DNA from 3 places in the Modestobacter sp. SYSU DS0875 genome. Region 3 is predicted to be linked to each of the others. Evidence: predicted binding sites of a transcription regulator. Region 3 holds the regulator's gene; each other region holds the start of a gene.
The links. The regulator LexA, encoded in region 3, represses DNA repair genes until DNA is damaged. The targets are predictions, from matches to a motif close to TCGAACANNTGTTCGA.

Region 1: ruvC (crossover junction endodeoxyribonuclease RuvC) is a predicted target of LexA. The motif match lies at 2,043-2,058, and genes of this name have one in related genera.
Region 2: ACI79Y_RS00965 (DUF222 domain-containing protein) is a predicted target of LexA. The motif match lies at 1,667-1,682, and genes of this name have one in related genera.

The regions. Positions count from the first base shown of each region.
Region 1 is NZ_JBJHAH010000006.1:88,284-91,668, forward strand. Features, by position in the region: gene ruvB (Holliday junction branch migration DNA helicase RuvB) at 1-818, opposite strand, end outside; gene ruvA (Holliday junction branch migration protein RuvA) at 815-1,453, opposite strand; gene ruvC (crossover junction endodeoxyribonuclease RuvC) at 1,450-2,022, opposite strand; gene ACI79Y_RS05075 (YebC/PmpR family DNA-binding transcriptional regulator) at 2,170-2,928, opposite strand; gene pdxT (pyridoxal 5'-phosphate synthase glutaminase subunit PdxT) at 2,925-3,385, opposite strand, start outside.
Region 2 is NZ_JBJHAH010000001.1:224,876-228,260, reverse strand. Features, by position in the region: gene ACI79Y_RS00970 (DUF4352 domain-containing protein) at 1-91, opposite strand, end outside; gene ACI79Y_RS00965 (DUF222 domain-containing protein) at 366-1,559, opposite strand; cyclic di-AMP (ydaO/yuaA leader) riboswitch at 2,081-2,216, shown strand; gene ACI79Y_RS00960 (C40 family peptidase) at 2,234-2,767, shown strand; gene ACI79Y_RS00955 (DUF2267 domain-containing protein) at 2,825-3,211, opposite strand; gene ACI79Y_RS00950 (enolase C-terminal domain-like protein) at 3,283-3,385, opposite strand, start outside.
Region 3 is NZ_JBJHAH010000001.1:60,132-63,516, reverse strand. Features, by position in the region: gene nrdR (transcriptional regulator NrdR) at 1-115, opposite strand, end outside; gene ACI79Y_RS00290 (LysM peptidoglycan-binding domain-containing protein) at 429-971, opposite strand; gene lexA (transcriptional repressor LexA) at 1,220-2,035, shown strand; gene ACI79Y_RS00280 (hypothetical protein) at 2,122-3,186, opposite strand; gene ACI79Y_RS00275 (phosphatase PAP2 family protein) at 3,158-3,385, opposite strand, start outside.

The DNA of each region.
Region 1 (3,385 bases), on a different contig from region 3:
GCCCGGGCGACGTCGCGGGTGATCCGGCCGTCGGCGCGCACCTCGGCGAAGTCCCGGACCCGGCGCAGCAGCCGGTTGGCGATCCGCGGCGTGCCCCGCGAGCGGCCGGCGATCTCTCCCGAGCCGTCGTCGGTGAGCTCGACCCCGAGCAGGTCGGCGCTGCGGGCGAGGACCCGCTGCAGGTCGGCGGTCTCGTAGAACTCCATCTGCCCGACGAAGCCGAACCGGTCGCGCAGCGGGCCGGTGAGCAGGCCGGCGCGGGTGGTGGCGCCCACCAGGGTGAAGGGGTTGATCTCCAGCGGGATGGCGGTCGCGCCGGGCCCCTTGCCGACCACGACGTCGACCCGGAAGTCCTCCATCGCCATGTAGAGCAGTTCCTCGGCCGGGCGGGCGATGCGGTGGATCTCGTCGATGAACAGCACGTCACCGGAGCCGAGGTTGGACAGCATCGCGGCCAGGTCACCCGACCGCTCGATCGCCGGGCCGCTGGTGATCTTCACCGCCGTGCCGAGCTCGGAGCCGATGATGAGCGCGAGGCTGGTCTTGCCCAGTCCGGGCGGGCCGGACAACAGCACGTGGTCCGGCGGGCGGCCGCGGCGCTTGGCGCCCTCCAGCACCAGGTCGAGCTGGCGGGCCACCTTCGGCTGGCCGATGAAGTCGGCCAGCGAGTGCGGGCGCAGGGCCGACTCGACCACCCGCTCCTCGTCACCGGCGCCACCCGACAGCGACCCCGGCAGCGACTGGGCCTCGACCGAGAAGTCCCGGCCGTACCCCTCGGCGGCCTCCCCGGTCAGCGACCGGTCGAACGGGGAGGTCACGAGCGGCCCAGGATCTGCAGCGCCTGCCGCAGCAGCACCGCCACCTGCACCCCGCCGGCGGCCTGCTGCTCCTCGGCGACCGGCTCCAGCGCGGCCAGCGCCGTCTCCGCCTCGCGGCCGGACCAGCCCAGCCCCACCAGCGCTGCGGTCAGCTGGTCGCGCCACGGCGCGACCGGGGTGACCGGCGCCAGCCCGGCGGGCAGCGGGCCACCGTCGAGCTGGGTGTCGACGGTGGTCGCACCCAGGCGGTCGCGCAGCTCCAGCACCAGCCGCTCGGCGCCCTTCTTGCCGATGCCCGGGACCTGCATCAGCGCCTTGAGGTCGCCCATCGACACGGCCCGGCGCACCTCGCGGGGCGGGTGGATCGCCAGCACCGCCTGGGCCAGCCGGGGACCGACGCCGTTGGCGGTCTGCAGCAGCTCGAACAGCTGGCGCTCGTCGTCGTCGGCGAAGCCGTAGAGGGTGAGCGAGTCCTCCCGGACGACGAGGCTGGTCGACAGCCGCGCCTGCTCCCCCACCTGCAGCCGCGCGATCGTGCCCGGGGTGCACTGCACCGAGAGCCCGACCCCGCCGACCTCGACGACCGCGCCGTCGGGCGAGACGGCCGCGACCCGGCCGTCGACCGAGGCGATCATCGGGCCGACACCCCCGTCCAGCGCGGCACGGTGCGGGCGCCGGGCAGCGGCGCGCCGATGCCCCCGGCGAGCGCCGCGGTGCGCAGCCGGTGCTGAGCGGGCGCGCGCCAGGTGTGGCAGATCGCCAGCGCCAGCGCATCGGCGGCGTCGGCCGGCTTCGGCGGGCTGGCCAGCCCGAGCACCCGGGTGACCATGAGGGTGACCTGCTCCTTGTCGGCGCGGCCGTTGCCGGAGATGGCGGCCTTGACCTCGCTGGGCGTGTGCCAGGCGACGGGGAGGTCGGCCTGGGCGGCGGCGAGGGCGGCGACCCCGGCGGCCTGGGCGGTGCCGGTCGCCGTCCCCTTGTTGTTCTGGGTGAAGACGCGCTCGATGGCCACGGCCGTGGGCCGGTGCTCGCGCAGCAGTGCGGTCACGGCGGTGTGCACCTCCAGCAGCCGGAGTTCCAGGTCCAGGTCGGGGGACGTGCGCACGACGCCGACCCCCAGCGCGGTCGGCCGGCCACCGGGCCGCCCCTCGACCACTCCCCAGCCGCACCGGGTGAGGCCCGGGTCGATGCCGAGCACGCGCATGCCCACACTCCCACCTTCGCACGAACAGATGTTCGATGGGGACGCTAACCGGGCCGCGGGCCGGAGACGGCGGCGACACGCCATCAGCCGTCGGCCCCGCTGCCCCCGCCGCGAGCCTGCGAGTGGCGGGGGCAGCGGGGTCCTTCCTCAGGCGTCGGCGGTGACCTGCTCCATGACCTCGTCGGAGACGGCGTAGTTCGCGTAGACGTTCTGCACGTCGTCGAGGTCCTCGAGGGCGTCGATGAGCTTGAACACCTTGGCCGCGCCGTCGACGTCGAGCTCCACCTGCACGCTGGGCACGAAGCCCATGTCGGCGGAGTCGTACTCGATGCCGGCCTCCTGCAACGCGGTGCGGACGGCGACCATGTCACCGGGCTCGCTGACCACCTCGAAGGTGTCGCCCAGGTCGCGGACCTCCTCGGCCCCGGCGTCCAGCACGGCCAGCAGCACGTCGTCCTCGGTGTGGCCGGCGGCCGGCACCACGACCACGCCCTTGCGGGAGAACAGGTAGGACACCGAACCCGGGTCGGCCATGGTGCCACCGTTGCGGGTCATCGCGGTGCGCACCTCCATCGCCGACCGGTTCTTGTTGTCGGTGAGGCACTCGATCAGGACGGCGACCCCGGCCGCCGCGTAGCCCTCGTAGGTGATCCCCTGGTAGTCGACGCCGCCGGCCTCGGCACCCGAACCGCGCTTGACCGCGCGGTCGATGTTGTCGTTGGGCACCGAGCTCTTCTTCGCCTTCTGGATGGCGTCGAACAGCGTCGGGTTGCCCGCCGGGTCACCGCCGCCGGTGCGGGCGGCCACCTCGATGTTCTTGATCAGCTTGGCGAAGAGCTTGCCGCGCTTGGCGTCGATCCCGGCCTTCTTGTGCTTGGTCGTCGCCCACTTGGAATGGCCGCTCACGACTTACCCCCTCCACTGCCGGCGCCTGCGATGGCGCCGTCGGAACGCTGGTCCCGGGCACGGGCTGCCCGCACCAGTTCCACGAAGGACGCGTGCACCCGGATGTCACCGGTGAGCTCGGGGTGGAAGCTGGTGGCCACCAGGGATCCCTGGCGGACGGCGACGATCTTACCGTCGGCCGGGCCGCCGACGACCCGGCCGAGGACCTCGACGCCGTCGGCGGCCTGCTCGACCCACGGCGCGCGGATGAAGACGGCGTGCACGGGGCCGCCGTCGACGCCGGCGATCTGCACCTCGTCCTCGAAGGAGTCGACCTGCCGGCCGAAGGCGTTGCGGCGCACCGTGACGTCCAGCCCGCCGATGGTCTGCTGTCCCTCCGGGGCGTCCAGCACCCGGTCGGCGAGCAGGATCATCCCGGCGCAGGAGCCGTAGGTGGGCAGCCCGGCCCGGACGGCGT
Region 2 (3,385 bases), 160 kb from region 3:
CGATCACCGCAAGGACGATGAACCAGGCGCGCTTGTACAGCGGCTTCTTGCCCGTGGCCTGGGCCTGCTCCGGCGCGGGTGCGTCGGTCATGTCGTGCTCCCCGTTGTCTGTGGACGTTCTGTTCCGAAACTAGGTCCAGAGGGAGCGCTTTCAGGCAGGCGAACTCCACCAAAGACACCCTGGAAGCTGGCAGATCCCGCTCATCGACGCTTCTTGCGCCTCGCGTGTCACGCCATCCCCAACCAGCCGCCGGCAGCGATCTCGGAGCACCCCGACAGGCCGCTCACCAATCGTCGCGGCAGGTCATGCCGACGGATCTCCAGACACGCGGGAGGGCGGAAGTAAGGGTGCCCCGAAAAGGCAATCAGGTGAGCAGCGGTCCGATGAGGATTTCGCTGCCGTCGGGTCGCCAGGTACGCCATCGGCCGTTGGGTTGTCGCTCCACCCGGAAGCCGTGGTGGACCTTGGTGTGGTGCCGTTCGCACAGCAGTGCGGAGTTGCTCAACGACGTCTCACCACCGTGCAGCCAGTGGATCAGGTGGTGGACGTCGCACCACCAGGTCGGGGCGCCGCAGCCGGTGAACACGCAGCCCTTGTCCCGCCGTTCGACGGCCCGCCGTAGTCCGGGGGTGACCACCCGGTGGTCCCGACCCAGGTCCAACGGGGTTCCGTCGGGGCCCATCACAATCCGGGAGATGCTCCCGTCGCAGGCCAGGTAGCGGGCGCGGGCGGCGGAGATCGTCGCCCCGAACCCCGTCTGCGTAGCCCCCGGGCCGGTCGCGTCCTCGACGAGGTCGTCCAGGTCGATTCCGACCACCACGTGCGGCTTCACCGTCCGCAACGTCGGCAGGTTCCCCGAGGCGAGTTGGTTGTCGCAGAGCTGCACGAGTGCGTCGGCGTTCTGCTGGGCGCGGGTCCGCTCGTCACCCTTGGGGCGGTTGGCCTGCACGATCGACTCGATCGCGGCTTGCACCTTCTCCCCACCCACCGCATCCAGGTCGAACCGACCGGTGACGCTGCCGTCAGCGTGCTTGGCGATCGACAGCCGCCGCCCTTCGGTCGGGTCCGGCTCCGGCCCGTCCGGGTCGAGCGCTTCTTCGAAGGCCCGCACCGCCGCACCGAGCGAGGCGTGCGGCGCCTCCCGCGCCACATCCGCCCACGCCTGATCGAACGCACCCAGGTCGATCCCCTGCTCCGCGGCCTGCTCCCGCTCCCGCTCCCCCACCGCAGACGCCACGACGTCGACCTGGGCGGCGGTGATCGCCCCGTCCGCGAACCCTCCGGCCATCGCGGGGTAGTGCTCCAGCGCCCGCCCGGCCCGCACCACCCGTGACGCCTCCGCCGCCGACAACCGCGCGTGCCCGATCAGCCACGACCGCATCGACGCCAACCCGTCCCGCTCGGCCGCCTGCGCGAGCTCACAGGCGCGCACCGTGCGGGCCAGCTCCGCCGCCGCCCGGTTCTGCAGCTGCACCAGCTCGCCCACCCGGTCCAGCAGCTCACCATCGCCGAACGCGTGCAGGTCCTCGGCCGCTAATGCGTCCAGCGCGGCCGACAACGGCGACCCGAACAACCCCTCCAAATCATCGGCGGGCAACTCCGCGACCACGTTCGGCGCAGGGGCGTCCAGCGTCAGTACGTCGCTCACGACACCCCCTTCGCCATTCGAATCTATGTTCGAACACTAGCGCAGTCAGCGCCTCATCTCCACCCGAACCCGCAGGTCAGACGCCTGTCCACAGGTCAGACAACCCCCCTTGACGGTAGCGGCCCGACCGCTCACGACCGAGCCATCTCCCGAGGGTCGGGCCGTTCGTCAGCTGGTTAGGTTCTGAACACGACGCGTTGTCACGCGCCGCCCCTTCATCAGTTCGCAACTTCCCGAGAAACGCCGGGGCCGGCCTCACGTTTGCCACGGTCACGACGGCGAGTCGCAGTCCGAGACCGTCCGGATCCGGCCGACGACGGCGGCTGCGGACCACCAGATCGCCACCTAGCGTCGTCGCGGCCGACCGGGTCCGACCGTCACCGCACCTGGTGACACCCGGACGGCACCGCCGAACCGGACGTCGGCTGCGCACGCTGCAGCCGCCGCCTGGACCGGGGACCCACCGCAGTTCCGGGGTGAAGCGCGGCCGCACGCACGTGTGGCCGCGCCGGGCGAGTTCCCCGCCCGAACCCGTCAGCTAACTCGGTAGGCGGTTGAGGAGAACAAGGAGAACTCGTCGTTCCATGACGACCCTGCGCACCACCTCTGCTCGTCGTTCCACCCGCTCGGCCAAGGGCGCGCTGATCGCGTTGCTCACCGGCGCCGGCGTGGTGCTCACCCCGCTCGCCGCCCAGGCCAACGCCGGGGGCGCCGCCCCGCCGGCCACGGCTCCGATCGCCGCGCCGGTCGCGGCGACGGCCGCACCGACCTCCGCCGCCCAGGTGGTCATCGACACCGCGATGGCCCAGCTCGGCAAGCCCTACGTGTGGGCCGGGGCCGGTCCGAACGTCTACGACTGCTCGGGCCTCACCCAGTTCGCCTTCCGGGCGGCCGGCGTCGACCTGCCGCACTCGTCGCGGATGCAGTCCACCATGGGCGTGCACGTCGACCGGGCGCACCTGCAGCCCGGTGACCTGGTCTTCTACTACTCCCCCGTCGGGCACGTGGGCATCTACCTGGGCGACGGGCTGATGGTGCACGCGCCGACCAGCGGTGACGTCGTCCGCGTCGCCAGCATCGACATGTGGGGCTACAACACCGCGCGTCGGCTGGTCTGAGTTCCTCCCCTCCGGGTCGCCGGCGTCGCTCCGGCGACCCGGAGGGGCAGCCGGTCGTCAGTGGTGCGCGTTCTCGGTGTGCGTGAGGTCGCCGTAGTCGTCGGGGAGCTGGTCGAGCACGTGCAGGTACTCGGAGCCCACCGCTTCGCGGAGCCCGGCGGTGACCGCACGCGCGTGCTGCCGCGCCTGCTCCGGGGTGCAGCCCTGCCCCTCGAGTTCGGCGACGCGGCCGTAGAACTCGGTCAGGCCGAAGCGCTCGACCGACCCGTCGGTGGGCATCGCCGAGGCGAGCTCGGGCGGCAGCTGGGCGGCCAGGTCCTTCGCCTCGGTCGACAACCGCTGCCCGAGCACGGTCAGGGTGGCCCGGACGGCCTGCTCGGCGTGCTCGTGATCGGGGATCCGAGCCGACTGCTGCACCGCGGACACGAACTCGTGCGTCTTCATCTCGTCCTCCCGTCTGTCGTTCCTGCTGGTCCGGAGCGCGCTCGTCGTGCGTCCGGTGTCGGGTCCGGCGGTCAGCCGACCCGGAGGTCGTCGAGCTCACCGGCGCGCAGGGTCAGCCCCAGGCCGGGTGCGTCCGCGGCCGGGCGGACCCGGCCCGCCATCGGGTCGGGCACC
Region 3 (3,385 bases):
TGAACCGCCGCCCGCAGCCGGGGCACGAACGCCGCCGCCGGGTGGTCGCGCCCTCGTCGGTCTCGCGCGAGTCGATGACGCGGCTGTCGGGGTTGTGGCAGAAGGGGCAACGCACTGTCGGTCCACCTCCTCCCGAGGTGTCGCGGCCGGGATCACCGCGGTGCTGTGACACCGTGGGACACCGACCCGTGGACCGCTCCTGTGGACTGCTCCGGGGACATCCGGTGGATGGCCCGGGGAGAACGTGTGGAACGGCTGTGGACGACTTACACCCGTGTAAGCACTAGATGTTGTGGTGGAACCGTACGGCCACCCCTACAGGTGTGCAAGCCCTGTCGTGCGTGTCGTGTTCCGCAGCTGACCCGCCCGCCGCTCGCGCACCCACGCGTCACAGCCGGGGCCCGTGGCGACGGGCCCGGCGCACCTCATCAGGGCAGCTCGAGCACCTGACCGGGCTGCAGCACGACGTCCTCGAGGTCGTTGCGATCGAGGATCGCGTCGACAACCGCGCGCCGGTCCTCGTCCGGCGCCAGGTCACCGGCGATCGACCAGAGCGTGTCGCCGGGCTGGACCACCACCGTGCCGGCGCCGGCCAGCTGCAGCGCGGGCTCCCCGTCGGCGACCACCGCGAGCGTGCCCACCGCCACCCCCAGGCCGACCGCCACCGACAGTGCCGCCACCGCGCGCCGGCCGCGGCGGGTGAGTCGCAGCGGCAGCTCCGCCCACTCCCCGGCCGACGGGCACGGAGCGGCAGCCCGGGGCGGGCCACAGTCGCCACCACGGACGGGCCGCGCCACCGCGACCCCCGACGAGGGCCCCGGCCGCCCACCGGGACGCACCGGTGGACGCCGGGCCGGGCGGGGTCCGACCCGCCCCGCGGACCCCATCCGCGCGACGGGCGCCGGCGGGACCAGCCGGAGCGGCGGGCGGAGCGGGGCGACGGTGGTGTCCGGGTACTCGGCGATGACCATCGGTGCACTCCTCACAGCAGGCACCCCTCGGGTGCGATCTCGAACGCCTGTTCGATTCGAACGTCTGTGCGATGTCTACCGCACGCCACCGACAGGAGCGCACCGACACGGCGGGTGTTCGAACACGTGTTTGAACCGCAGCCGCCGAGCCGCTACCGTGCGCAGGGAGACCACGACGGCGTCCCACCCCGCCCCGGCAGGCGGGATGCCACCGGGCAGCTGCGCGCGCAGCCGGACGAGGAGGACACATGGCGGTCGACGGCCGGACGGCGGACGAGCGCAAGGGGTCGAGCCGACGCAGGCGCCCGGCCGGGCAGGCGGCGGAGGCCACCGAGGACACCGGCGGCGCGGCCGTGCGCGAGTTCCCCGACCGCAGCGAGGCCGGCGACGGGCTCACCCAGCGCCAGCGCCGGGTGCTGGAGGTCATCCGCGACTCCATCGAACGCCGGGGCTACCCGCCCTCGGTCCGCGAGATCGGCGAGGCCGTCGGCCTCTCCTCCGCCTCCTCGGTCGCCCACCAGCTCTCGGTGCTGCAGCGCAAGGGGTGGCTGCGCCGCGACCCCAACCGGCCGCGCGCACTGGACGTTCGGCTGCCGGGCGAGCACGGCGCGACGGTCGGTGCCGACGCCTCGGCCGATGCACTCGCCGCCGCCGGTGCGGCCAGTGGCGTCGACGAGGCGGGCGCCCCGGCGCCCACCTACGTGCCGCTGGTGGGCCGCATCGCCGCCGGTGGCCCGGTGCTGGCGGAGCAGGCGGTCGAAGACGTCTTCCCGCTGCCCCGCGAACTGGTCGGTGAGGGCACGCTGTTCATGCTCAAGGTCACCGGTGACTCGATGGTCGAGGCCGCGATCTGCGACGGCGACTGGGTGGTGGTCCGCCAGCAACCCACCGCCGAGAACGGCGAGATCGTCGCGGCGATGATCGACGGTGAGGCGACCGTGAAGACGTACAAGCGCCGCGACGGGCACGTGTGGCTGCTGCCGCACAACCCCGCCTATGCGCCGATCCCCGGCGACGACGCCACCGTCCTCGGCCGGGTCGTGACGGTGCTGCGCCGGGTCTGACCCCGGCCACCGCCTGCGGCTGGGCATGCCCCGCCGCAGGCGGGGTTCAGGGGGTCACTCCCGCAGGGGGTCACTCCCGCAGGGGGTCACTCCCGCCGGCGGCGGACCTTGCCCCCGATCCAGACGACGACGGTGGCCACACCAGCCGCGATGATCCCGGCCGTCACCGGGGGCACGCCCGGGGCCGCGGTCACGAGCTCACCGGTGGGCCCCGCGTCCGGCGTCGCAACGGTGGCGGTGCCCGGAGCGGGCTCACCGGGCACCGGGACCAGGGTCACCGGCGCCGGCAGCCCCTCGCTGGTGACCAGCAGGTCGCGGTTGTTCGCCGCGAAGGTGATCGCCTCGCCCTGCGGTGAGTCGGGGAGCGCGATCCGGACCGGCGCGCCGGACAGCGCGCCGGCCACGTCGGAACCGGTCAGCGGCCAGACGTAGGCGTCGGTGTAGGTGCGCAGGGCGATGCGCTGCCCGTCCGCCGACACCGCGCCCCCGGTCACCAGCAGCTGCCCCGCGCGGCCGACCGGCCCACCCGGCGTGCCGGTCAGGGTGAAGCCCAGCCCGACCACCCGGGTCATCGGCACCGTGGCCCCGTCGGCCAGTGGCGCATCCGGGCGGTACACGCCGGAGGAGCCGAGCACCTCCTTGGTCACCAGGTACGGCGTGCCGTCGGGCGCCAGCAGCAGCGCCTCGGCATCGTGCGCCCCGTCCGGGTAGGTGAGCCGGGTCAGCGTGGTGCCCCCGTCGGGGCGCAACCCGATCAGCGCGACGGTCTCCCGGGCGGCGTTGTTGTCGCCGATGTCGGCCAGCCACACCGTGCCGTCCGCGGCCAGGGCGAGGTCCTCGGGGTCGTACGGGTCGACGCTCCCCGACCGCAGCTCCGCGACGGCGCAGGTGGTGTCGAGGACGTGGACCTCCGCCCGGTCACCACCGTCGTTCATCGCCAGGAGCGTCTCCCCGGCGCTGGCCAGGCCGGAGATCTCCGGCAGCCGCGCGTCGGTGATGGTGCAGCGCGTGCTCGGCGCGGCCTCCTCGGCGAGCGCCGCCGGTGCTGGCAGGACCGCTAGCAGGACCGCCGCGGGCAGGGCGAGGAGCGCCCCGTCCGCCAGGCAACGGCGGCCGGCGCGGCTACGCGTGCGGCCGGCCCACTCTGGCACGGACCCAGCGTGACACCACGACTGCGTCGAGTGCATGAACCACGCCCAAGAGCACGACGCCGACGGCCGCCCCCACGACTGCATCGGTGACCCAGTGGAAGTTCAGCGCCACCATGGCCACTCCTGTGACCAACGGCCCCAGCACGCTGAGCAGCCAGGCCGCTCGTTGCAGCCGGGCGTGCAGGCCGTACTCGACGAC